One region of the Anaerobacillus sp. CMMVII genome, then DNA from elsewhere that is predicted to be linked to it. Evidence: riboswitches for the same ligand, from Rfam matches in the RefSeq annotation. Region 1 holds a riboswitch; each other region holds the start of a gene.

Region 1 (8,143 bases):
TGCCAAAGCGTACCTGATCAAGAAGCAGAGGAAATAGGGTTCAAGCTAGCAAATATCGGACTAGAAAAGATTAAGAAACAAAGAGCCGAGCGGGATGAGTATATTAAAAGATTAGGTGAAGGAAAAAAACCTCTTTTATACGTGATTGTCGCTACAGGAGATATTTATGAAGACATTATCCAAGCCAAAGCAGCTGTTTACCAAGGTGCTGACATTATAGCAGTTATCCGTACAACTGGACAAAGTCTTTTAGACTATGTTCCCTATGGTGCAACCAGGGAAGGTTTTGGTGGCACCTATGCCACGCAAGAAAATTTCAAGATAATGAGAAAAGCATTAGATGAAGCAGGAGAAGAAGTTAACCGATACATTCGACTCTGCAACTATAGTTCAGGACTTTGTATGCCAGAAATTGCAATGATGGGCGCATTAGAACGTCTTGATGTCATGTTAAATGACGCTTTATATGGGATATTATTTAGAGACATTAATATGCAACGAACGTTAATTGATCAAGATTTTTCAAGAAGGATCCTTAGTCATGCTGGGATCATAATAAATACAGGGGAAGATAATTATTTGACAACGGCAGATGCTGTTGAAGGAGCCCATACTGTTCTTGCCTCGCAATTCATCAATGAACAACTGGCTTTAAAGGCTGGATTACCTGTGACACAAATGGGGTTAGGTCATGCATATGAAATAAATCCCGACTTAGAGGATGGATTTTTACTAGAATTGGCTCAGGCACAAATGTCTCGTCAAATATTTCCAGACGCTCCACTGAAATATATGCCACCAACAAAATATATGACCGGCAATATTTTAAAGGTCATATTCATAATACGATGTTTAATCTTGTTGGCACATTAACGAATCAAGGGATTCAACTTTTAGGAATGATGACAGAAGCAATGCATACCCCTTATATTCATGATCGGCAGCTAGCAATTGAAAATGCCAAATATATTATGAATACGTAAGGAATTTAAGTAAGGAAATTGAATTTGTTAAGGGTGGCAAAATCGAAAGAAGAGCGAATGAAGTACTCGAGGAATCAGCAATATTACTTGAGGAAATTGAACAACTTGGGTTATTTAGAGCAATAGAGCAGGGCAGGTTCGCAGATGTTAAGCGATCGTTTGTAGGAGGAAAGGGGTTAGATGGAGTATTTGTCAAAAGAGAAGACTATTTCAATCCCTTTGACATTCTGCTAAAAGATCAGCTAGGATTGGAGCGGAATTGAAATGGAAAATGATTTAAGTCAAGTGAAGCCATATGGAGACACGTTAGGAGATGGTGCTATCCAGCTAAGCTTTACGTTGCCAATTCCTTATGGCGAAGAGGCAAGGGAAGCTTGCATCCAGCTAGCAAAGAAAATGGGTTTAGAAGAAATTCAGATATACCATATGAAGGATTTAGGAATAAACTATACCTTCTTCATCATTTATGGGAAACTCATTCATAGTATCGATTTTACAACTATAAGAGTACCAAAGCTTGAAACCAAGCGGATGGATTTTTATCAAATTAATGAAAAAATAAAAAATGAGTTTAAACGCAAAATCACTATTATTGGAGCCTGCACAGGTACTGATGCGCATACAGTAGGAATTGATGCAATTATGAATATGAAGGGCTTTAATGGCGAGTACGGCTTAGAGCGTTATCCAATGATTGACGCCTACAACCTTGGTTCACAAGTGAAAAATGAAGACTTAGTGCAAAAGATTATTGAACTAAAGGCCGATGCTGTATTAGTATCACAAGTTGTTACACAAAAAGGAGTACATTTAAAAAACCTTACTGAACTTGTTGAGCTATTAGAAGGAGCAGGTATTAGAAAAAAGATCATACTAATTTGTGGCGGACCAAGAATTAATCACGAAACAGCATTAGAGCTTGGATATGATGCCGGATTCGGAGCAGGTACTGTTGCGACTGATGTTGCTTCCTTTATTATCGAAGGAATGATTAAAAGAAGTATGAAGTAAAGAAATTTAAATGCTTCATCGTAATTTTTACAAACAAGGCAAGCACCAAGTTTAGTAATTAGTCAAAAGCCCTTTTCTGCCGTACAAGATGTTTGCCCGGTACTAGGTGCATATGATGATGTAAACCTAGAAGAAAAGGAGTGCATTATATGTACCCAGATTACAATGAATATCAGTTTTACGGCTATACTCCTTATGAAGAGGGAGGGTTTGATTTTTCACCTTACTCCCAGTATGATGAAAGATTTTTTGGACCAGGGTTTCCTTTTCCGGGAGGGCAATTTGGACCACCAGGACCACCTAGACCACCGGGGCCTCCAGGACCACCACCAGGACCTCCGGGACCACCATTTCAACCACCAGGGCAGGGGCAACAAGCAGGACCACCAACGTCGCCACCGCCTGCTTTTACACCTACACAAACTCAACAAGTAGGTACTTTCGCCGTTGATCCAGGAGCGATTCGCGGTTGCTTATTCAGATACACTTATGTATGGTTAACTAATCGTCAACAATTTTGGTTTTATCCAACCTTTGTAGGAAGAAGGTCAGTTTCTGGCTATCGCTGGAATGGTTGGATGTGGGTTTACTTCGGGATTGATTTACGCAGAATCTCGTCATTCCAATGTTTCTAATAACTCAACTCAAAAAGGCAGAAGTTCAAATCTGCCTTTTTTCTAACGTTTTCATCATATTAATGGTATAATTAATATGATATACCCAAGCAAGAACAACGGAAAACATAGCTTTTTCATGAAGGCTCTTTGTTGAGTAACAAACACTATGTGTTGCATCAGATCACTTTTCTAACTTATCCTTATAATAAGTTAGAAAAAATGCCCACCAAACTTGATGCAATGGCTATACTACATAATAGAAAAACAACAATTTAGGCGAAAATAGTCTTCATGAAAAAGAGCCTATGATAAATTTTGTAAAGTGAGGCATGCCGAATGGAAGAAACAGAAAAATTACCACCAAAAACATGTGAAATTGACAGATTAGTAACTGGCGCTGCTGATATTGAAAAAATACTAAACGGCAAAAAACTGCTGTCAGAAGAAATGGTAGATACGCAGACCCTGGTGAAATTATGGTTTTAAACGGAAAGTCATTTAAAGTGCTTAATGTATACCGTCAAACACTTGGAGATTTAACAGATGAAATGGCAAAAGACGAAGGTTACAACACACTTGAAGAATATAAAAATTCAATATTATCTATGCATAAGGGGATGCCTTGGCTACCTAATATGAGAGTTTGGGCACATGAATTTAGTCCAATAGAAGAGTAAATAAGAAAAAACCTCCAATTACTGGAGGTTTTTTTAACGAGAAAGCATTATTAAATGACTGGAGAAACTAATTTCGTTTTTATCGCTGCATAAACAGTTTCTTTTTCAGTTTCTGTAAGTGGAATTAAAGGTAGACGAACTGAACCAACATTTTGTCCTACCATTTCGAGCGCAGCCTTTACAGGTGTCGGATTAGGAGCAATAAACATAGACTTCATAATTGGTAATAACTCACGGTGCATAGAAGCCGCCGTTTTAGAGTCACCATTCTTGAAAGCTTCAACCATTTGTTTCATTTCACGACCAATGATATGTGAGGCTACCGATACGACGCCATGACCTCCAATAGCTAAAACTGGTAGAGTAAGACCATCATCACCACTATACACCAAGAAATCATCTGGAGTATTTTGAATAATATTCGCTATTGCATCTAAATCGCCACTCGCTTCTTTTATACAAACAATGTTGTGAATTTGAGCAAGACGAACGACTGTTTCCACTTCGATATTACAGCACTTCGACCAGGAATGTTGTACAGCATTACAGGTAACTGAGTCGATTCTGCAATTGTTTTAAAATGTAAGTAGAGTCCCTCTTGATTCGGTTTGTTATAATACGGTGCCACTAACATAATGCCATTAACGCCAGCTTGAGTAGCAATTTTAGTTAGCTCGATAGATGCCGCCGTACTATTAGTTCCTGTACCTGCAATAACTGAAGCACGCCCCGCAACAACTTCAACAACAAACTTAAATAGTTCTGCTTTTTCGCTTGTGGAAAGGGTGGGGGATTCACCAGTAGTTCCTGCAACTACGATACCATCAGTACCATGGTCAATTAAATAGTTAATTAATGTTTTCGTTGCCTCAAAATCAATTTTTTCTTCGTGGTCAAATGGCGTTACCATTGCCGTTAACATTTGTCCAAAATTCATGGAAAACACCTCTATTCAGTAAGTTTTGTTCATCGTTAGGAAAGTTCAAGTACCCATACACGACGACGTAAGTTCTTGAATAGAGCTAAATCACATGATCCAACCGTGAAAATAAAAAAAGCAACAACGAAGGAATCGTTGTTGCTAGAAAGTGTAAACCACGGTTATTCCAGCGTAAGATAGCCCTCCATATAGTCCTAAAACTATACGACAGTCCTGGATTTATTCAATCACAGGCCCAGTAACATGTTCATGAGTGACAAGTTACTTCGGCAAATCCCCCTTTCCAAACCTTCAACGGAGCTCATTCTCCTCAAAATTTGTACTAATGGTCAATGCGCCTCTATCACTTCAATTAAAATTGAAGTTAAGAAATATGAACTTTGTTCAACGATACCAAATTTTAGTGATAATTGCAACACAATCGATCCAAATCAAACATTTGGATTTTTTAGTTAGGACATTGTAGAGAAGATTGTAGTAGTTTACACATTGTTGTAAACTTAAAATAACAATTTATTACATTAAACTAGAGTAATGGATCTTTTGGTAACATTATCTATAAGAAAATATGTTTTTCAATGTTTACGAAGAAACCTTTGAGATACAGTATAAACAAATTCATCTTAATTAGGAGTGTTTTTCTTTTGCTATTATTTAATTCTTTTTTCATGGTCATTGTTGAGTTTTTTTACGACGAAAACATTCTAAAATTAGCCATTGCAGCGATTATTGGAATTATTATTGGTCTAGAACGTTCTCTAAAGCATAAACCAGCAGGTCTCAAAACAGCGATGATTTTGACAGTTGGTAGTTGCTTATTAACAATCGTATCTATCTACTCAGCTGAACTCTATAGTGAAGCATATACTAAACCCATGGATCCATTACGTTTAGCTGCACAAGTAATTTCGGGAATCGGTTTTATCGGTGGGGGAGTTATCCTTGTTAGAAAAAATGATGTCATTTCGGGAATAACAACTGCAGTTATGTTATGGGTATGTGGAGCAATTGGAATTGCTGTCGGGGCAGGATTTTATAAAGAATCGATCATAACATTAATCCTACTAATCCTTGCTGTTCAAATCTTACCCTTTATCATTGGAAAAGTTGGCCCTAAAGGGTTAAGAGAGAAGGAAATCAAAGTAAGAGCATACATTCGAAAAGACATCCAATTGACCGATATTATTAAACAGATCAAAGCCTTTGATTATAAAATTAGTAGTGTGAAAGTAAAAGAAGAAACCACACAATATTTACTAACATTCATCGTAATGACCCATAAAAAAGTTTATACAACAGATGTATTTTATCAGTTAAAATCACTAGATGGCATTGAAAAAGTCGAAGTTGAGAATTTGTCTTAGAGGAAGGTTGCTATAAAGTTGAAATAACACAGTAAAGCGTTCACTAGTCAAAAAAACAGCTTCCTCAATGTGAGGAGGCTGTTTCTACTTTGGGCAATCATTCTTTCAACAAGTTCCAGTTTTTATGAACGAACTTAAGTACATCGCGTTGATATTTCTTAATAATATAATAACTGACCAAATAAGCGATAGTTCCAAAAAAGAACATATTAACGAACATTCCAACTAAAAAAGCCTTGCCAATTTTCAAGCTCGCACTTAATACTTGCTCCGGTTTTTCAATTCCATCTTCTAACTCTTCGATAATAATTTCAATTTTCGTATCTATACTAATTGGTAGAATTGCTTCTCCGACTATCACATTCATATAAAATAAGATAGGGAACGACCATATAAACAGGACACCACCTATAAAGCCGGCTATTGAATTGCCTTTTACTAGTTTTGGTCCTACCGTTGAGAGAAACGGTCCAAATCCAAATGAAGGAATGAAGTTCATAAGAAATCCCATCGTAAATCCACTAGCGATACTATGTGTTTTGTCTTTTATTCGTAATAATCTTATACAAAGATATTTTAGTTTTCTTAGTTGTTTATTTAACATAATTCACCAGCCAAATTTTAATTAAATTTAACCCTTTAAGTCAGAGCGATTTGTTTAAATCAATCTTGCTTTATACCTCAATGTAAATACATAGCTTGTCCTTGTTGCGTTTAGGGAAAAAATATTACTCTATCAGTCGTTTTCATTAATCACTGAATATTGGCTTTAAGGACCAACTTTAACTATTATCTCATAAAATTACAAATGCTCCACTGTTATTTTTTATAGAAAACTTTTATAAAAAATGACCCAAAAGTTAGAAAGGATGTTTTCGAAAACTTTGTTGCTATTTATTGTTTAAATGGTTGTATCAGATGACTTGACTTACTTAGCAGAATAGCAAGTTAGAAAAGATGCCCCAAAACTTAGTGTAACGACGAGTGATACGGACTGGATCGGAAGCAGTAAAAACGGTCCGTAACCAAACATGATACGGTCAGATAACTAATCGGAAGCAACTATAAAGTCCTTAACCTAACGTGATACGGACAGGTAGCTCATCGTAAGCAGTAATGCCTTATATTGAGTAATTGAAAAACCACAATCTATGCGAAAATAGCCTTTAGAAAAGAGAGATTAGAAAAATCAGATGACGTTAGATACTTGAGAAATCGATCTGTACTAAAGATCGTATTTTTAACAAAAATCTCATTTATTGGAAATAAAATAATGTGAAACACTTCACATTGGAAGATTTTTCAAATATAATTTAAAGTAACGATATATGTAGTGCATATCGTTATTGGTAACTAAATAAAGAAAGAGGTGGATTTCATGAAAAAAAATAGTGGTATCTCTCTTGAAGAAGTATTAAACAGCACGAAAGTCTATCACAATTTGTCTGTGCCTGAGCTTGTGGAGATAGCCATTAAGCGTAAGGAAGGAAGATTAACAAACACTGGGGCGCTACTCGTTACTACAGGCAAGTATACAGGACGCTCACCTAATGATAAATACATTGTATATGATCCTTCCGTTGCTGAGAGTATTGCTTGGGGAAATGTGAACCAGCCTTTTGATCAGGAAAAGTTTGTGATCCTTTATCAAGATGTTCTGCATTATTTAAGTGAGAAAGAATTGTTTGTGTTTGATGGCTTTGCAGGTGCAGATGAATTATTTAGATTACCGATTTCTGTTATCAATGAATTTGCTTGGCACAATTTATTTGCTCATCAACTTTTTATCCGACCAACCCCAGAAGATTTAACACCTCATAAAGCTCAATTTACGATCGTATCCGCACCTGGTTTTAAAGCTTCTCCAGACCTACATGGAACAAAATCCGAAACTTTTATCATTATTAACTACGAAAAACAAATTGTTCTAATAGGTGGTACAGAATATGCAGGGGAAATGAAAAAATCAATATTTAGTGTAATGAATACTCTTTTGCCCGAGAAAAATGTACTTCCCATGCATTGCTCAGCCAATATAGGAAAAGACAAAGATGTAGCACTGTTTTTCGGCCTGTCTGGAACAGGAAAAACGACTTTATCCGCTGATCCGAACCGATTTTTAATTGGAGATGACGAACACGGCTGGTGTGATGCAGGTATTTTTAATATGGAAGGCGGTTGCTATGCGAAATGTATCCACTTGAATGCAGAGAGTGAACCGCAAATTTTTCATAGCATTCGTTTTGGGGCAGTCCTTGAAAATGCTGTTGTGAGTGAGATTACTAGAGAACCTGATTACGATGATAATAGTTTGACAGAAAATACTCGAACTGCTTATCCGATTGAACATATAGAAAATGCGATCATACCAGGAGTGGCGGGTCATCCGAGAGTCATTATCTTTTTGACAGCTGATGCTTTTGGAGTACTCCCGCCAATTTCTAGACTTACGAAAGAGCAGGCAATGTACCATTTTCTATCAGGATATACAAGCAAACTTGCCGGTACAGAGCGAGGAGTGACCAAACCAGTAGCCACTTTTTCAACCTGT
Region 2 (8,143 bases), on a different contig from region 1:
TTTGATTTATCATACGATGTTAAGTTTTCCACATATGCTGTTCCAATGATCATTGGTGAAATTCAGAGATTTTTGAGAGATGATGGGACAGTTAAAGTTAGTCGTTCTCTAAAGGAGACGGCTAATAAAATCAGGAAAATGAAGGATGAACTTTCTAAAACATTAGGTCGCGTCCCTACAGTTGCGGAGATTGCCGAGAAACTAGAAATTTCTTCGGAAGAAGTAGTTTTTGCTCAAGAGGCAAGCCGCAGTCTATCATCAATTCATGAAACTGTCTATGAAAATGACGGAGACCCAATAACGCTATTAGATCAAATTGCTGACCAATCGGAGCATAAATGGTTTGATAAGCTTGCATTGAAAGAAGCGATTCGCCATTTAAATGAACGGGAGCGTTTAATTGTTTACCTTCGCTATTATAAAGACCAGACTCAATCTGAGGTGGCAAATCGATTAGGGATATCTCAAGTGCAGGTTTCAAGATTGGAAAAGAAAATATTGCAGCAAATTAAAGACCAAATGGTGGATTAGCCATTTGGTCTTTTGGCTTTTACGGGTACTTCTCCAAAGCAATTCCAACTAGGTTCTTCCCCACAAAACTCAACACTCTTAAAAGTGCATGAGAAACGTTTAATCATCCCATACTATATAAATAAAGGTTGTTTTCGCAAAGTTTGTTGCTTAAGTAAAAACTAAGATTTCACTACTTATTGAGTAAGTAGTGCTCTTTTCTTACTCAATTTATTGGGTGATATCTTCATCTAAGGAATTTTCAATTATTTTAGGTTAAAAAGCAACAAGTTTTTTTGTGCGACGAGTAACCGCAGGAGCAATGTTTTAGAAAAGAGCCAAAATAAAAGAATAATGTCCAACTTCTTACTTAATTAAGGAGGGGAACAAAGTGAAACAGGACATAGTATATTTAAGAATGCGGCACCGTGTCCAGGCTAATCCTGAGCAAAAAATGACAATTGGAGATGTAGCACAAATTGTTGCCAACGATGAACTTCGAGACCTAGTAGGTAAAATCCCCATTCATCAAATCAAACCAAAGGATAAAAAATTTATTGTGATTGATGTAATGAAGGTTGTAAAGGCGATCCGTATGTCATCTCCGTATATAGAAGTACAAACTATGGGAGCAGCACAAACAATCGTTGAAGTTTATTTTGCTAAAAAAACGTTTAAACCGCTTTTTTTGTAGCTGTTTGGATCTTACTTTTTATTGGGGCAGGTCTGGCGGTTATGAATTTTCATGAGGATGTGAGCATGAGAGAAGTTCACCAAAAAATATATGAAATAATTACAGGTGAAGAAAATGCTAAACCTTTGATGTTACAAATCCCCTATTCTATCGGGCTAGGTGTTGGGATGATCTTATTTTTTAATCATTTATTTAAAAAGCGAATTAACGAGGAGCCAAGCCCAATGGAAGTAGAAATGTTTAACTATCAACAAGCACTAGATCATTATGTCTCTATTCATGAGAATAGTGAAAGCGAAACGAAATTAAATGATCGTTAATTATTTTGTTGTTATGGTCATTGGCTTAAGTGGAGGGTTAGCTGTTGGAAGTGGACTTGTAGCCTTTTTAACCGTATTAGGAATAGTCCCAAGACTAACTCAACTAACAAAAACAAAAAATTATATAAAACTATATGAGTGGGGTGTAATTTTAGGGGCGATCACTGGTTCTTGGTTTAGTTTATCAGAACCACGTTTTAATCTACCTAGTTATACATTAATAGTTATTGGCCTTTTTGCAGGGATATTTGTTGGAATGTTAGCTGCAGCGTTAACTGAAGTGTTAAATGTGTTCCCAATACTAGCTAAGCGAGTGGGTGTAGCAGAAAAAATCATTTACCTATTAATGGCTATAGTTCTTGGGAAAATATTCGGTTCATTATTTCATTGGATATATTTCGTAGACAAATAAAGGGGATGGAGCTATGGATCAAAAGCAGCTAGAGAAGAATAAGAAAAAGTACAAAAAAGCAATTGAACCTTTTCAGCCAAAACCTCAATATGTAAAAAATTGTTTTAAAGCTTTTCTTGTTGGTGGTGCCATTTGTGCCTTTGGACAAGGTTTAGCTAATGTTTATATCTCATATCTTGACCTAACTGAACAAACAGTTGCTAGTGCGATGATAGGTACATTAATTCTCTTAGCTGCATTACTCACGGGTTTTGGTGTATATGACAAGATTGGCCAGTTTGCAGGTGCGGGTTCAATCGCAACTGTAACAGGGTTTTCAAACGCAATTGCGAGTAGTGCACTTGAACATAAAAGCGAAGGTGTTGTATTGGGGATCGCGGCAAATATGTTTAAAATAGCTGGTGCTGTGATTGTTTTTGGAGTAGTTTCAGCTTATATCGTAAGCATGATTCGCTTACTTGTACAAACGCTAATTTCTTAATAGATAAGAAATCAACCTAATTAAACCCAGTCAAGTTTCAAGCACCAGCGGCTCGGAAGAGTACCTAGGGCTCTAGGCTTTTTGAAATAAGGAGGAGACCGAATGGGTAAGCAAACATTAATGTTTAAAAGCGACATTTTTATTGATAGTACGGCAACTGTCGTTGGGCCGAAGGAAGGACAAGGCCCTCTTAAGGGAACTTTTGACAAATCTTATGATGATTTATATTGTGGAGAAGCTACTTGGGAGTTAGCAGAAAGAAAGTTGATGTCAGAGGCTATCGATCTCTGTCTTCAGAAAGCGAATAAAAAAAACTCAGAAATTGATTTTTTTCTTGGTGGTGATTTGTTAAACCAAAACATAACAGCTAGTTATGTAGCAAGAGAAAAAGAAATTCCTTTCTTTGGTTTATTTAATGCATGTTCAACGTCAATGGAAGCAGTAACACTTGGCGCAGTTTTACTAGAAGCTGGCTTTGCAGATCATGTTGTTGCTGCTGTAAGTAGTCATTTTGCTACAGCAGAAAGACAGTTTCGTTTTCCAACGGAATTTGGAGGACAGAAGCCTGAAACTTCGATGTATACAGTCACTGGTTCAGGCGCTGCATATTTAAGTAGAAAAAAATCCAAGATAAGGATAGAAACTGCAACAGTAGGAAAGGTTATTGATCTTGGGATTACAAGTCCTTTTAATATGGGTGCAGCAATGGCTCCAGCAGCTGCCGACACAATTAAAACCCATTTAAATGACCTTAAACGAAGTCCAAGCGATTATGATGCCATCGTAACCGGTGATTTATCTAGAATTGGAACACCGATATTAAAAAGTTTATTGTCAGAACAAGGGATTGATATTGCTAAGGTCCATCAAGATTGTGGAGTATTGATTTTTAGCACCGATCAACATGTTTTTTCAGGTGGTAGTGGTTGTGCTTGTTCTGCCGTCGTGACCTTTAATCATCTATTTGGTGAAATGAAACGAGGGGCGCTACGGAGGATATTAGTTGTGGCCACTGGGGCATTATTAAATCCCTTAATGATCCAACAAAATGAATCAATACCTTGCATAGCTCATGGTGTTTCCTTTGAGTGCGTTGAGTAAGAATTATTCGAGTAAGTATTTTTTAGGGGGTGAGCGTGGTGGAATATGTTGTCGCTTTTACTGTTGGTGGGTTTATTTGTGTCATTGGACAGTTAATGTTGGATTTCCTTAAATTTTCTCCCGCTCATGTCATGAGTTCTTTAGTAGTAATTGGAGCTCTCTTAGATGGGTTTCATCTTTATGATCGGCTTATTGATTTTGCAGGGGCTGGAGCGATCGTTCCGATCACGAGTTTTGGACATTCACTTGTTCATGGAGCGATGATTGAAGCACAAAGATCAGGCTTTTTAGGTATAGGTATGGGGATTTTTGAAGTAACTTCTGCGGGAATATCATCAGCAATATTATTTGGATTTTTAGTAGCGATATTTTTTAAACCGAAAGGATGAAACCATGGAATACAAAAAAAGGGTTATTCTAATTACCGATGGTGATGAATCCGCGAGAAAAGCAGTAGAATTAGTTGCCAAAGAGATCGGTGGAAGGTGTATCAGTAGTTCGGGTGGCAACCCAAGCCGTTTGACTGGAAATGAGCTAGTTAAACTCATAAAAAAGGCTCCCTGTGATCCTGTTTTAGTCATGTTTGATGATTGTGGATATACAGAAGAAGGACCGGGGGAGGAAGCGATGCGGGTTGTCGCAACCGATCCGGATTTAGAGGTTATCGGTGCCATTGCAGTAGCCTCAAAAACACATGATAGTGAATGGACAAAAGTTAATGTAAGTATTGATCGTAATGGAAATTTAACTGAGTATGGAGTCGACAAATATGGTCTTCCTGATATAGAACTCGGCAGAATAAATGGTGATACTGTCTATAATTTAGATGAGCTTGACATCCCATTTATCGTGGGAATTGGGGATATTGGCAAAATGGCAGGGAAAGATGAAGTAGAGAAGGGGGCTCCAGTGACGAGAAAAGCGGTTGAATTGATATTGGAAAGGAGCGAAAAATAGATGAGTAATGAAATACTTGAAGAAGCAAGTGTGGACAAACAGAAAGTTTCCAGTCGAATGATTGAAAATGAAAGATATCTAAAAGAAAAATTAGGAATTGGAATTACTTTCGATATTGGTGTGAGGAAACTTTCAGTACTTGAAAAGGAATTACAGATTTACTTCCTCAATGGTCTCTGTGATAGTCAATTTATTATTGAATTATTAAAAGAGCTTATGTTTTTGGATGCAACTGAAAAACAAAAACAGCGCGTTAAAGAACAAATTGAAAATCGCCTAACTCATGTTCAAGTTGAACGCGTTAAAACGTTAGATGAAGCAACTGATCAGTTATTAGCAGGTCTTATTATTATTCTTATTGAAGATGAAACAGAAGCTATCCTTGTTGATGTTCGTAGTTATCCAGGCAGAGGGCCAGATGAGCCAGATACAGAGAGGGTGGTTAGAGGTGCACGGGATGGCTTTACAGAAAATCTAATTGTAAATACAGCTTTAACAAGAAGAAGAATTAAAGATGAGAGACTGAGACATGAAATTGTACAAGTCGGTGAACGTTCAAAAACTGACATATGTATTGCTTACATAAAGGATGTAGCTGACCCGGCATTTATTGAGAATGTAAAGAAAGAGCTTGATGGAATAAAAATTGATGGAATTTCTATGGCTGATAAAGTTGTCGAAGAATTTATTGTTAAACAAGGCATAAATCCCTTCCCGTTAGTTCGATACACGGAACGTCCTGATGTTACGGCAACCCATTTACTAGAAGGGCATGTCGTGATTTATGTAGATACTTCGCCAAGTGTTATCATCTTGCCTACAACATTTTTTCACCATGTACAACATGCGGAAGAGTTTAGACAAGCTCCGATTGTAGGGACTTTCCTACGCTGGGTCCGTTTTTCAGGGATGATTTTTGCTTTACTTATATTACCGTTGTGGCTGTTAATGGTAATGGAGCCAAGCTTGCTCCCTGCAGCTTTAGACTTTATCGGACCAAATGAGACGACCAATGTTCCTGTTTTTGCCCAAATAGTCATAGCTGAAATAGGGATTGAGTTGTTGAGGATGGCAGCCATCCATACGCCTTCACCGTTGGCGACTGCTCTCGGGTTAGTTGCAGCGTTGCTTATCGGGGAAATCGCGATTAATGTTGGTTTATTTATTCCAGAGGTTATTCTTTATGTAGCGCTCGGGGCAATTGGAACATTTGCAACACCTAGTTATGAATTAGGTATAGCATTAAAGCTTTCTCGCTTAGTATTATTATTGGCCGTATTTATCTTTAAAGTTCCAGGCTTTATCATCGGTTTCACAGTATTCTTTATATTCCTTACTAGCATAAGGCCGATGAATACACCCTACTTATGGCCGTTTATCCCGTTTTATCCGAGAGCGTTTGCGGATATTCTGTTTAGACTTTCAGTTCCATTAAAGAAGAAAAGACCAAAAATTGTTAATCCACAAAACTCAACAAAACAATCAACTAACTAACGTATTGCGATATTATCATTTTTATGATAAAGTTTTACGTAATCATTTGAAAGAGTTTCATAATAGATGTTGGAATTATGAAAATTCTTTAAAGGTAAGATAAATTAATAAAACCCCTCATTGATTAATGGGGTAGAGGCGCAAAGCGAATGAGTAAACTGTGGAGCTTGGGAAGCATTGAAGCAGCTTGAAAGGTCAATTTGCCGAAGTGGAGAATTGAGCCCTATCAATCTTTGCTGGGTCGTTATTGAATAAATAACGGACTGTCACTGTTCGCAGTGGAGGACTACTTTTTACTTGAGGTTACGAAAAAGCTATTAAGGCGGAAAATGTAACTTACATTTCCGCCTTTTTTATATCCTATATTCTAAATTTTAGGCTGTTTTCGTAAACTTTGTTGCTTTTAGGTCGTACCAAGCATTCGCTTGGTTGCGACCTAAAAGCTAATAGAAACAATCTATTAGGAAAGAGCGAAATTTTAAGAATGAATTTTAAGTAAACTTATTATTTTCTGTACTTAAATTCACACAAACGAGAGGAGATCATGTGAATGTACAAACACGGTACGAGCAGAGTTAATGACATAGGTCATTTAGAAATTGGTGGAGTTGATACTGTCAGTTTAAAGGAACAGTTTGGCACACCATTATATGTTTATGATGTCGCTTTAATTAGAGAAAGGGCGAATGAGTTTGTAAATGCTTTTCAAAAACGTGGAATTAAGGCTCAGGTAGCCTATGCTAGTAAAGCATTTAGTTGTGTAGCGATGGTTCAACTTGCAAAACAACTGAATTTAAGTTTAGATGTTGTTTCTGGTGGTGAATTGCACACAGCGCTAGTAGCTGGATTTCCTGCAGAAAAAATTCATTTTCATGGAAATAATAAAAGTTCTATGGAAATCGACATGGCAGTTGAAGCAGGCATCGGTTGTTTTGTTGTAGATAACTTTTTAGAGATTGAGCTAATTAGAGAAACGGCCCAAAGATACGGGAAAAAGGTTTCAGTTCTGTTACGGATTACACCTGGGGTAGAGGCCCACACTCATGAATATATTTCTACAGGTCAGGAAGATTCTAAATTTGGTTTTGATTTAATCAGTCGTCAAGCCCAAGAAGCGATAGTAAAAGTTCGAGATGCAAAAGAAATTGAAATGTTAGGTTTTCATTGTCATATTGGTTCACAGATTTTTGAAACAACCGGTTTTATTATGGCTGTAGAAAAAGTGTTTGCTTATCTAGCAGAGTGGAAAACCCAATTAGACTATGTTCCACAAGTTTTAAATCTTGGTGGTGGATTTGGGATTCGTTATGTCGAAGGAGATACACCACTTCCAGTTTCTCACTATGTTGATGCGACGATAAATGCGGTTGAAACCGAGTCAAGAAAACTTGGAATTGACATTCCAGAGATTTGGATTGAGCCAGGACGTTCTCTTGTTGGAGATGCTGGAACAACATTATATACAGTTGGATCTGAAAAAGAGGTTCCAGAAGTGCGTCATTATTTGTCAGTTGACGGAGGAATGACAGATAACTTGCGCCCTGCTCTTTATCAGGCAAAATATGAAGCAATGATTGCTAATCGGAGTAATGAAGCTAATCAGGAAATCTATTCTATTGCCGGGAAATGTTGTGAAAGTGGAGATATGCTGATTTGGGATATTGCATTACCTTTTGCTAGACATGGTGATGTATTAGCGGTATCTTGTACTGGGGCATATGGATATTCGATGTCTAACAACTACAATCGAATACCTCGACCAGCAGTAGTTTTCGTTGAAAACAGCGAAACAACATTGGTAGTAAAAAGGGAAACTTATAAAGATATAGTTCAGCTTGATTTACAGCTCAACGGAACTTCATTAGAAAACTAAGAAAAGCGCCTGAAGCTAGACATCAAGTACTAACAACGTTTATAATTTCTTAACTTATAATAAATAGGCTAGCTCAAGTTCAGCTTTTGGACAATATGGTGCTTGGTGTTTCAGTGCTTTATATTGTCTTGGAGGTCAAATCTTCGAGCAGCCTTTTCTATTATTGAGAAAGAATTAAACATGGTTAAGCCTAGTTGCATCTATAAGTTTGCTACCTTGACTAGTAAGAAACATAATGACAATGTTTGTGTTTTCTTGTTAAAGTGTAGTAAAATGACTTGAGTAAATATGTAATATATTT
Region 3 (8,143 bases), on a different contig from region 1:
TTGTCGCAATATCACGCGGTACAAGGTTACCGTAAGCAGGATATTTTTCTTCTAAGAAGTACCAAGGCTTACCGTCTTTATAGGTCCAAACACGTCCACCTTCTCCTCGTGCAGATTCACTCATAAGACGAAGTTTGTCATCCCCAGGAATGGCTGTTGGATGTATTTGAATAAATTCACCATTAGCGTAGTAAACACCCTGTTCATAAAGCTTAGCTGCTGCAAATCCAGTGTTAATCATTGAATTGGTTGATTTCCCGAAGATAATTCCAGGGCCACCTGTTGCAATAATAACTGCATCCGCTTTAAACTGTAGAACTTCAGAAGTAGATAAATGTTGAGCTACAATTCCTCGACATACTCTTTCGTCATCGATAATTGCAGATAAAAACTCCCAACCTTCATATTTCTTTACTAACCCTCTTACCTCATGGCGGCGAACTTGTTCGTCTAGCGCATATAGAAGCTGTTGACCAGTTGTTGCTCCAGCAAATGCGGTCCGTGAATGTTGCGTTCCACCAAAACGACGGAAATCTAACAATCCTTCTGGTGTACGGTTAAACATTACTCCCATACGATCCATTAAATGAATAATACCAGGTGCAGCTTCACACATCGCTTTTACTGGTGGTTGGTTTGCTAAGAAATCACCACCATATACTGTGTCATCAAAGTGTTCTGCAGGCGAATCGCCTTCACCTTTTGTATTTACAGCTCCGTTTATACCACCTTGGGCACATACAGAGTGAGAACGTTTAACTGGTACAACCGAAAATAAATCAACTTGAACCCCAGCTTCAGCTGCTTTAATAGTAGCCATTAAACCTGCTAGGCCACCACCAACGATTACAATTTTCCCTTTACTCATCATGACCACTCCTTCAATATTTGACTACTAGATAAATGCTAAGATTGCACGAACTCCCATAAACGTTAACGCTACAAATACACCTAGAGTAACGTATGATGAGATTAGCTGTGATCGAGGAGTAATTGTGATTCCCCAAGTAACAAAAAATGACCATAATCCATTAGCGAAATGGAACGTTGCTGCAACGATACCAACGATATAGAATGCTAAAATATATGGATTAGCAACAATGTTAGCCATCATGTTAAAGTCAACAGTTGCTCCAAGTGCAGCAGCAACTCTTGTTTCCCACACATGCCACGCTAAGAAAATTACAGTGATGACACCTGAAGATCTTTGAAGTCTGAACATCCAGTTTCTAAAGTAACTATATGTACCTGTGTTATGTTTCGCTTGGAAGGCAATGTATAACCCATAGATTGCGTGAAACAGAATTGGTAGGAAAATAACAAAAATCTCTAATACATAACGGAATGGTAAGCTCTCCATAAAATGAGTTGCTTTGTTATAACTTTCCTCACCATATGTCGCAAAATAATTCACCGTTAAGTGAACAATTAAGAAAAGCCCTACTGGAATAACTCCTAATAAAGAGTGCAATTTACGTAAGAAAAACTCTCGGTTACCGGCCATACTTTGTTTCCCCCTGTTTTCGTAGTTTAGTAGAGGTATGAACCTCAGCATTTAAATTGGGAAAGCTCGAACTGTGTAAATATACGTTAGCAAAACGACTAAAGTATATTCATTTCCTTAAGACAAATTAAACCTCTGGTCTTTTTTTAATATAATTTACATCCCTCCATAGTTTCTAGACTTAACACTAGGATAATAGTTTTTTCATTTTGTCAACAAAGTAAAAAACACTATCTTTGAATATAATGTGACAATTTTATTTTACTCTCATCAACCATCCAGGTCAAGAAAACGGATACAATTATTGTTTGTAAATTCAGATTAATAGAGTCCATTATTTCCTTTTGTTACCTTTTTCACAACCACCGCTGAACCCTTGTCGCATGTATATCTTTAAATATTTAATGTTCCATATTCCCTCTTTAAATCTATATTTACGGCTTTAATATTCACAAAGTTTTAACAATTTCGTCTTTTTAACCCGATAAAAGAAAGAGACAATAATGGGAATTTTACCCAATTACTGTCTCCTTAATACTAACCAATAATAATTCGTTCTGTTGGATATTTATAATAACTTTTTGTTTCCTTTTTACGGACCGAGAATAGGAATGCTACAAGGCCAACACGACCGATAAACATTAACACCATTAACACCATTTGACTAGGTAAACTTAAATTGGGCGTTATTCCCATCGAAAGACCACAAGTTCCGAATGCGGAACTTGCTTCAAAGATAATAGCCATTAGAGCAATTTCTCCACTATTTTCAAAAGCAGCTATTAAAATGATTGCCGTAAATAACATGACGATAAAGACCGATAAAACGATAAATGATTTTTGACGATCTTCTTGATGAATTTCTCGTCCAAAAACTTTCACATCACTCTTACCCAAAGCAAAACTTCGAATCGTTAAAAACAGAACAGCAAGTGTCGTTGTTCGTATTCCACCACCTACACTCGATGGGCTAGCGCCTATAATCATCAGCCCAGATATGAGCAGCAAAGTAGCCAAGCTCAGTTCCGAAACGTCCATGATTGATAAACCACCACTTCTTGCGGTAGCTGAGTTGAAAAGTGAGTAGAAGAGTTGTTGATGCCATTCAAGCCCAGAATAATAATGACCTGCCTCCAAAATCCAAATTGAGATAAAACCAACCAAAAAGACAATAAAATACGTAGAGGTTGTAATTTTTGTAAATAAACTAAACTTAAAGTTAGGATGATCTTTTGAAAAATATTGCTTTAATTCCATTAAGACTGGAAAACCAATAGCCCCCGCAAAAATAAGTAATATGGTTACAAGTTGGACAAAATAGTCATCTGCAAACGGAATTAATGATTGTCCAGTGACGTCAAAGCCAGCGTTTGTAAAAGCACTTAATGCGGCAAAAGCCCCTTGATAATAAGCTTCCTTGGCTGTATCAAAGTGGTTCAAGAAATAGGTTCCTAAAATAATGGCACCAAGTAGTTCAATTGCCAAAGCAACAACTAAAATTCCTCGCATTAAATTTACTAACCCTGAGAAAGTATTCTGATTTTGGTCTACCATGATAAGCATTCGTTGTGACAAGATAATCTTTCTACCAAAAATCATCCATACAAATGTACCTAGGGTCATAATACCTATTCCACCTAGCTGAATCGCTATAGCTAAAAAGATAATTCCTATAAAGCTATACGTTTCGGAAACATTTACAACGGTAAGTCCAGTTACACTAACAGCACTTACTGAAGTAAATAACGCCTCTGAATAAGTAACACTAACACCAGGTAAGCTTGAAATCGGTAAATATAATAAAAAGCTAAATAAAAACATCGCAACAACATAAGACATGATAATAATTCGAAACGGGGTTAGAAACTTCCCCTTTGATAAATTCATAATTATGTACCTCCGAATTGATTCGGGGTTTAGTATACCACAAATTTATAAATTGCATATAGTGAAGTTTTGATAAAGAAGATATAATAACTTTATCATGTAATTTTTAGAATTAAGAAATATGTGAGTAATGAGCTATGGCTTTAGCTAAACTAATTTTACGATTGTAGAAGAGTGGGGGGAAATAATGATCTTTGGTCAAAAAAAGACAACTACCATAGATGAAACAGAGCATCAAATACCGCTGTTTGGCTATAACCTAATCCGAGAGGATGTTTTACCGGAACTGTTAGGAAAAGAGCATAATATTATTTTGTATTGGGCGGGTAAATCATTAGCTAGAAAGTATCCACTAAATGATATAACTGAAATTATCGCTTTTTTTCATCGAGCAGGTTGGGGAGAACTTACACTAACCAAAGAAAAGAAATCAGAATTACTTTTTGAGCTTACATCGAACTTTTTTGAAAACAAAAAAAATATCGTTCGACCACTAGAAGCTGGATTTTTGGCAGCTCAAATTGAAAATATAACTGGATTTATAACTGAAACGAATGAGGAACCCAAAAATGGTTCTATAAAAAAAGTAGTCTTTCACGTCAAATGGGACAGTCATGATCGAATTAGCGTATAATGAGAAAAGCGCAAGCGCCTTGCTTAGCCCCGACAAAAGCTACTGACCTCGTTCACAACGTGTGTTACTTCTAGAGTTTCTACATGCAGCTTTGCCTCGAGGACCTACTGGACCACAGAGGCAGCATTTAATGAAAAAGGTTATTTGACCTCGAGGGGCTTAACAGCTGCTCCTGCGCCACTACGTTTGCTCGTCGCAAGGCAGCTAGAAGCTAATTCAAGCAGTAGCCTCGCTGGAGCTAGACATCAAGTGGTGAAAACGTAAATACTTCTTATCTTTCAAAAAACGAGCAATCAAATTGATGATTTGCTCGTTTTGTTTCGTTATTAAGCAGTTGCAACTTTTACATTATCTAATTGAAATGCTTCATGTAAGGCTTCAACGGCCTTGACCATATTCACTTGATCAACAACTGTAGATACTTTGATCTCTGACGTACTAACCATTTTAATTAAAATACCCTTGTCAGAGAGCACTTTAAACATTTGTCCTGCAACACCAGGATTAGAAATCATTCCTGAGCCAACAATCGATACTTTTGCTAAACCTGTTTCATGAAGAATTTCCTCAAATCGCAGTTGATCACGGTTTTGTTCAAGTACATCTAAAGTTTCTGTTAATTTTTCAGAGAGAATTGAAAAGGAAATATTTGAATTTTCACTAGCAGCTATAGCGTTTTGAATAATAATATCAACATTTATATTATTCGTCGCTAGTGTCGTAAAAAGATTTGATAATCCTGAAATATCATTTGGCATGCCACAAACAGATATTTTCGTTACATTGCTTTCAAAAGCTAAGCCTCTTACCACTAAATTTTCTTCCACAGATACTTCCTCCTCAATAATTGTTCCTTCTTCTTCAACCATACTAGATCGAACAGTCAATTTTACTTGATAATTTTTTGCAAACTCTACTGCACGGGGATGCAATACACCAGCCCCAAGATTCGCCAATTCGAGCATCTCATCATAAGAGATTGAGCTTAGCTTCCTCGCAGTTTTTACAACCCGTGGGTCCGTTGTAAAAACACCTGTTACGTCAGTAAAAATGTCACAACGATCTGCTTTTAAGCCAGCAGCTAATGCAACAGCTGTGGTATCTGAACCACCTCTACCTAAAGTCGTAATTTCGCCAACTTCACTAAACCCCTGAAAGCCTGCCACAATAACAATTTTACCTTCCTCCAGATGTTTACTGATTTTCGCTTCCTCAAATCTTGTAATCCTTGCATTACTGTGACAATCCTCAGTTACGATCCCCGCTTGCCACCCTGTTAATGATATAGCTTCATAGCCTCTCTCCTGTAATGCCATTGATAATAAAGCAATTGTCACTTGTTCTCCAGTGCTTAATAGCATGTCCATTTCACGTTTACTTGGCTTTTCAGTAATGCCATTAGCTAAACTGACTAATTCATCCGTAGATTTCCCCATTGCTGAAACAACAACTACAACTTGGTGACCTTTTTCTACTGTTTCAATTACCCTACTTGCAACATGTTTAATTCGTTCAACACTACCAACTGACGTTCCACCAAACTTTTGGACAACTAAACCCATGCTCGCAACTCCCTTTTTAAAATTTCCTTTTCCCAAACCTATCTCAGTAGTATTTTTCTAGAACAAAGCGCAAGCGCCCTGGGTAGCCCCGACAAGCAAATGTTCTTCGAGAAAAAAAGTGTGCTCTTTCACTTTTATTCTCGAAGGTTATTTGACCTCGAGGGACTGGGCGCTAGAGCTAGACTGTCACTATAATTAAACTTATCCATAAATGAAAAAACATATAATTTCCTTAACAATAAAAAAAGCACCAATAAGGAAAACTCCTCACTGATGCTTCGACTTTTTGTGTCAAAACAAATAGAAACTAAAATAATGTTCCCGCACACGTGAGATAGTTCTCCACACAATCTTTGGGTGACTGTGTGACAGCCCTACATTTCTTAAATGCAGGTCCAGCATAAAAAGGTATGAGTTCTCTTTACACTTCGGCAAATTCCCCTTTCCGCTATCCTCACTGGACCTCATCGTCCTTAAATAACATACTCTTGGTTTTTGCTCCTCTACCACAACTTCAACTTTTGAAGTATTGGATATTTAATTAAGATTGAGTTTACCATGAAAAGTTGTTGCTTACAACAGCTTTTCAATTTGATTTTAGCGTTTATGTTCTCTGCTTCGACACATTGCCAGAACAACTCAAAACTCTACACTCTTAACTGCCTTTCAGTTTTTCCATCAAAGATTGAGCTATTTTAACTGGAATGCCAATCTGTTGAAAATCTTCTAAGTTGGCTTCCTTCATCTTTTTCACGGAACCAAAGTGCTTCAATAAGGCTTGTTTTCGTTTTTCGCCAACACCTTCAACTTCATCGAGAACAGAAGTGAACAATGTTTTACTTCGGATTTGTCGGTGAAAGGTGATAGCGAAGCGATGGACTTCATCTTGTATCCTTTGTAGTAAATAAAATTCTTGACAATCCCTTTTTAATGGGATTACCTCAGGAGGATCTCCCATTAACAATTGCGAAGTTCGATGTTTCGCATCTTTCGCTAATCCGCATACAGGTATTGCTAGACCAAGCTCATCTTCAATAACACTTTGAGCAGCTGAGATTTGTCCTTTACCACCGTCAATGACAATGAGGTCCGGTAATGGTAACTCTTCTTTAAGCTGCCTTAAATAACGTCTTCTAACTACTTCACGCATTGATTCGTAATCATCAGGGCCGCGGACTGTTTTTACTTTATATTTACGGTACCCTTTTCGATTTGGTTTACCGTCCACAAATGAGACCATTGCCGAAACCGGATCAACACCTTGAATGTTCGAATTATCAAACGCTTCAATAACATGAGGTGTCTTAATCTTTAACGCATTTCCTAAGTTTTGGATTGCTTTTATGGTTTTTGCTTCATCCCGTTCAATCAAGGCAAATTTATCTTTTAAAGCGGCATCAGCATTTTTGGTAGCGAGGTCCACTAGATCTTTCTTTGTTCCTTTTTGAGGATGGACAGTTCTAACTTGAATAAATTCGCTTGCCAGATCCTTATCTATTGTATTGGGTAAGAATATTTCTTTAGGCTTTAGGTGCTCTTTTTGACTATAAAATTGCCCTAAAAACGTTAAAAACTCTTCATCGGGTTCTTGATATACAGGAAACAGCGATACATCTCGTTCTATCAGTTTTCCTTGGCGAACAAAAAACACCTGTACACACATCCACCCTTTATCATAGGCAAACCCAAAGACATCTCGATCAATATCATCGGCAATAGTCATTTTTTGTTTTTCCATGACAGCTTCAATATGCTGAATTTGATCGCGATACTCCTTCGCACGCTCAAATTCAAGTGCTTCTGCAGCTTTCTCCATTTTTGCGATAAGGCTCTTCTTTATTTCTTTATGACCTCCATTTAAAAATCGAGTAATTTCCTCTACCATCTCACGGTTCGTACCTTTACTTACATCTTGGATACACGGTCCGAGGCATTGATTGATATGATAATACAGACAGACTCGATCCGGTATTGTAGAACACTTTCTAAGTGGATATAAACGATCAAGTAGCTTCTTAGTCTCACTAGCAGCTGCAGCGTTTGGATATGGCCCAAAATACTTACCTTTATCTTTTTTGACATTACGCGTTGTAATTAGACGGGGATGTTCCTCTGAAGTAACTTTTAGGTAAGGGTAGCTTTTATCATCTTTTAACATAACATTATATTTCGGATCATACTTTTTAATTAAATTGTGCTCCAAAATTAAAGCCTCAAAGTTTGAAGAGGTTATAATATATTCAAAATCCTCAATCTCACTTACTAAAAGTTGAGTTTTCCCATCATGTGAACCAGTGAAATACGATCGGACTCTATTTTTTAGAATTTTTGCCTTTCCAACGTATATTGTGGTCCCTTGCCTATCTTTCATTAAATAACAACCAGGCTGATCTGGTAATATTGCTAATTTCTCTTTTAGTTTCTCCAATGCAAATCACCACACTTTACCGATGATATTATATTTAGAAGAACTATAACAGTTTAGAGTGTAAAGTGTAAAGTGTAGAGTTTTGGAAAGAAAATGCTTAAGTGCAACACTCTCAATAACTCTAAACT

What was found. A riboswitch is a leader RNA that binds a small molecule or an ion and turns the genes downstream of it on or off. The one in region 1 is predicted to bind lysine.
Region 2: linked by a shared signal. The riboswitch ahead of lysA (diaminopimelate decarboxylase) and the one ahead of dapA (4-hydroxy-tetrahydrodipicolinate synthase) in region 1 are both predicted to bind lysine.
Region 3: linked by a shared signal. The riboswitch ahead of H1D32_RS06775 (aspartate kinase) and the one ahead of dapA (4-hydroxy-tetrahydrodipicolinate synthase) in region 1 are both predicted to bind lysine.

What each region holds. Positions count from the first base shown of each region.
Region 1 is NZ_JACEHK010000006.1:199,052-207,194, reverse strand. It holds partial or broken gene kamD (lysine 5,6-aminomutase subunit alpha) at 1-1,246, shown strand, start outside; gene kamE (lysine 5,6-aminomutase subunit beta) at 1,248-1,994, shown strand; gene H1D32_RS10180 (hypothetical protein) at 2,144-2,629, shown strand; partial or broken gene H1D32_RS10175 (ASCH domain-containing protein) at 2,948-3,288, shown strand; partial or broken gene dapA (4-hydroxy-tetrahydrodipicolinate synthase) at 3,339-4,225, opposite strand; lysine riboswitch at 4,398-4,579, opposite strand; gene H1D32_RS10165 (MgtC/SapB family protein) at 4,873-5,592, shown strand; gene H1D32_RS10160 (DUF2062 domain-containing protein) at 5,690-6,196, opposite strand; gene pckA (phosphoenolpyruvate carboxykinase (ATP)) at 6,971-8,143, shown strand, end outside.
Region 2 is NZ_JACEHK010000010.1:231,560-239,702, forward strand. It holds gene sigF (RNA polymerase sporulation sigma factor SigF) at 1-531, shown strand, start outside; partial or broken gene H1D32_RS14700 (stage V sporulation protein AA) at 929-1,524, shown strand; gene H1D32_RS14705 (stage V sporulation protein AB) at 1,514-1,936, shown strand; gene spoVAC (stage V sporulation protein AC) at 1,950-2,417, shown strand; gene spoVAD (stage V sporulation protein AD) at 2,520-3,518, shown strand; gene spoVAE (stage V sporulation protein AE) at 3,557-3,907, shown strand; gene spoVAEA (stage V sporulation protein SpoVABEA) at 3,912-4,475, shown strand; gene H1D32_RS14730 (spore germination protein) at 4,476-5,969, shown strand; lysine riboswitch at 6,095-6,266, shown strand; gene lysA (diaminopimelate decarboxylase) at 6,520-7,842, shown strand.
Region 3 is NZ_JACEHK010000002.1:548,742-556,884, reverse strand. It holds gene sdhA (succinate dehydrogenase flavoprotein subunit) at 1-868, opposite strand, end outside; gene H1D32_RS06790 (succinate dehydrogenase cytochrome b558 subunit) at 896-1,504, opposite strand; gene H1D32_RS06785 (TrkH family potassium uptake protein) at 2,042-3,391, opposite strand; gene H1D32_RS06780 (YslB family protein) at 3,579-4,025, shown strand; gene H1D32_RS06775 (aspartate kinase) at 4,352-5,587, opposite strand; lysine riboswitch at 5,915-6,101, opposite strand; gene uvrC (excinuclease ABC subunit UvrC) at 6,243-8,015, opposite strand.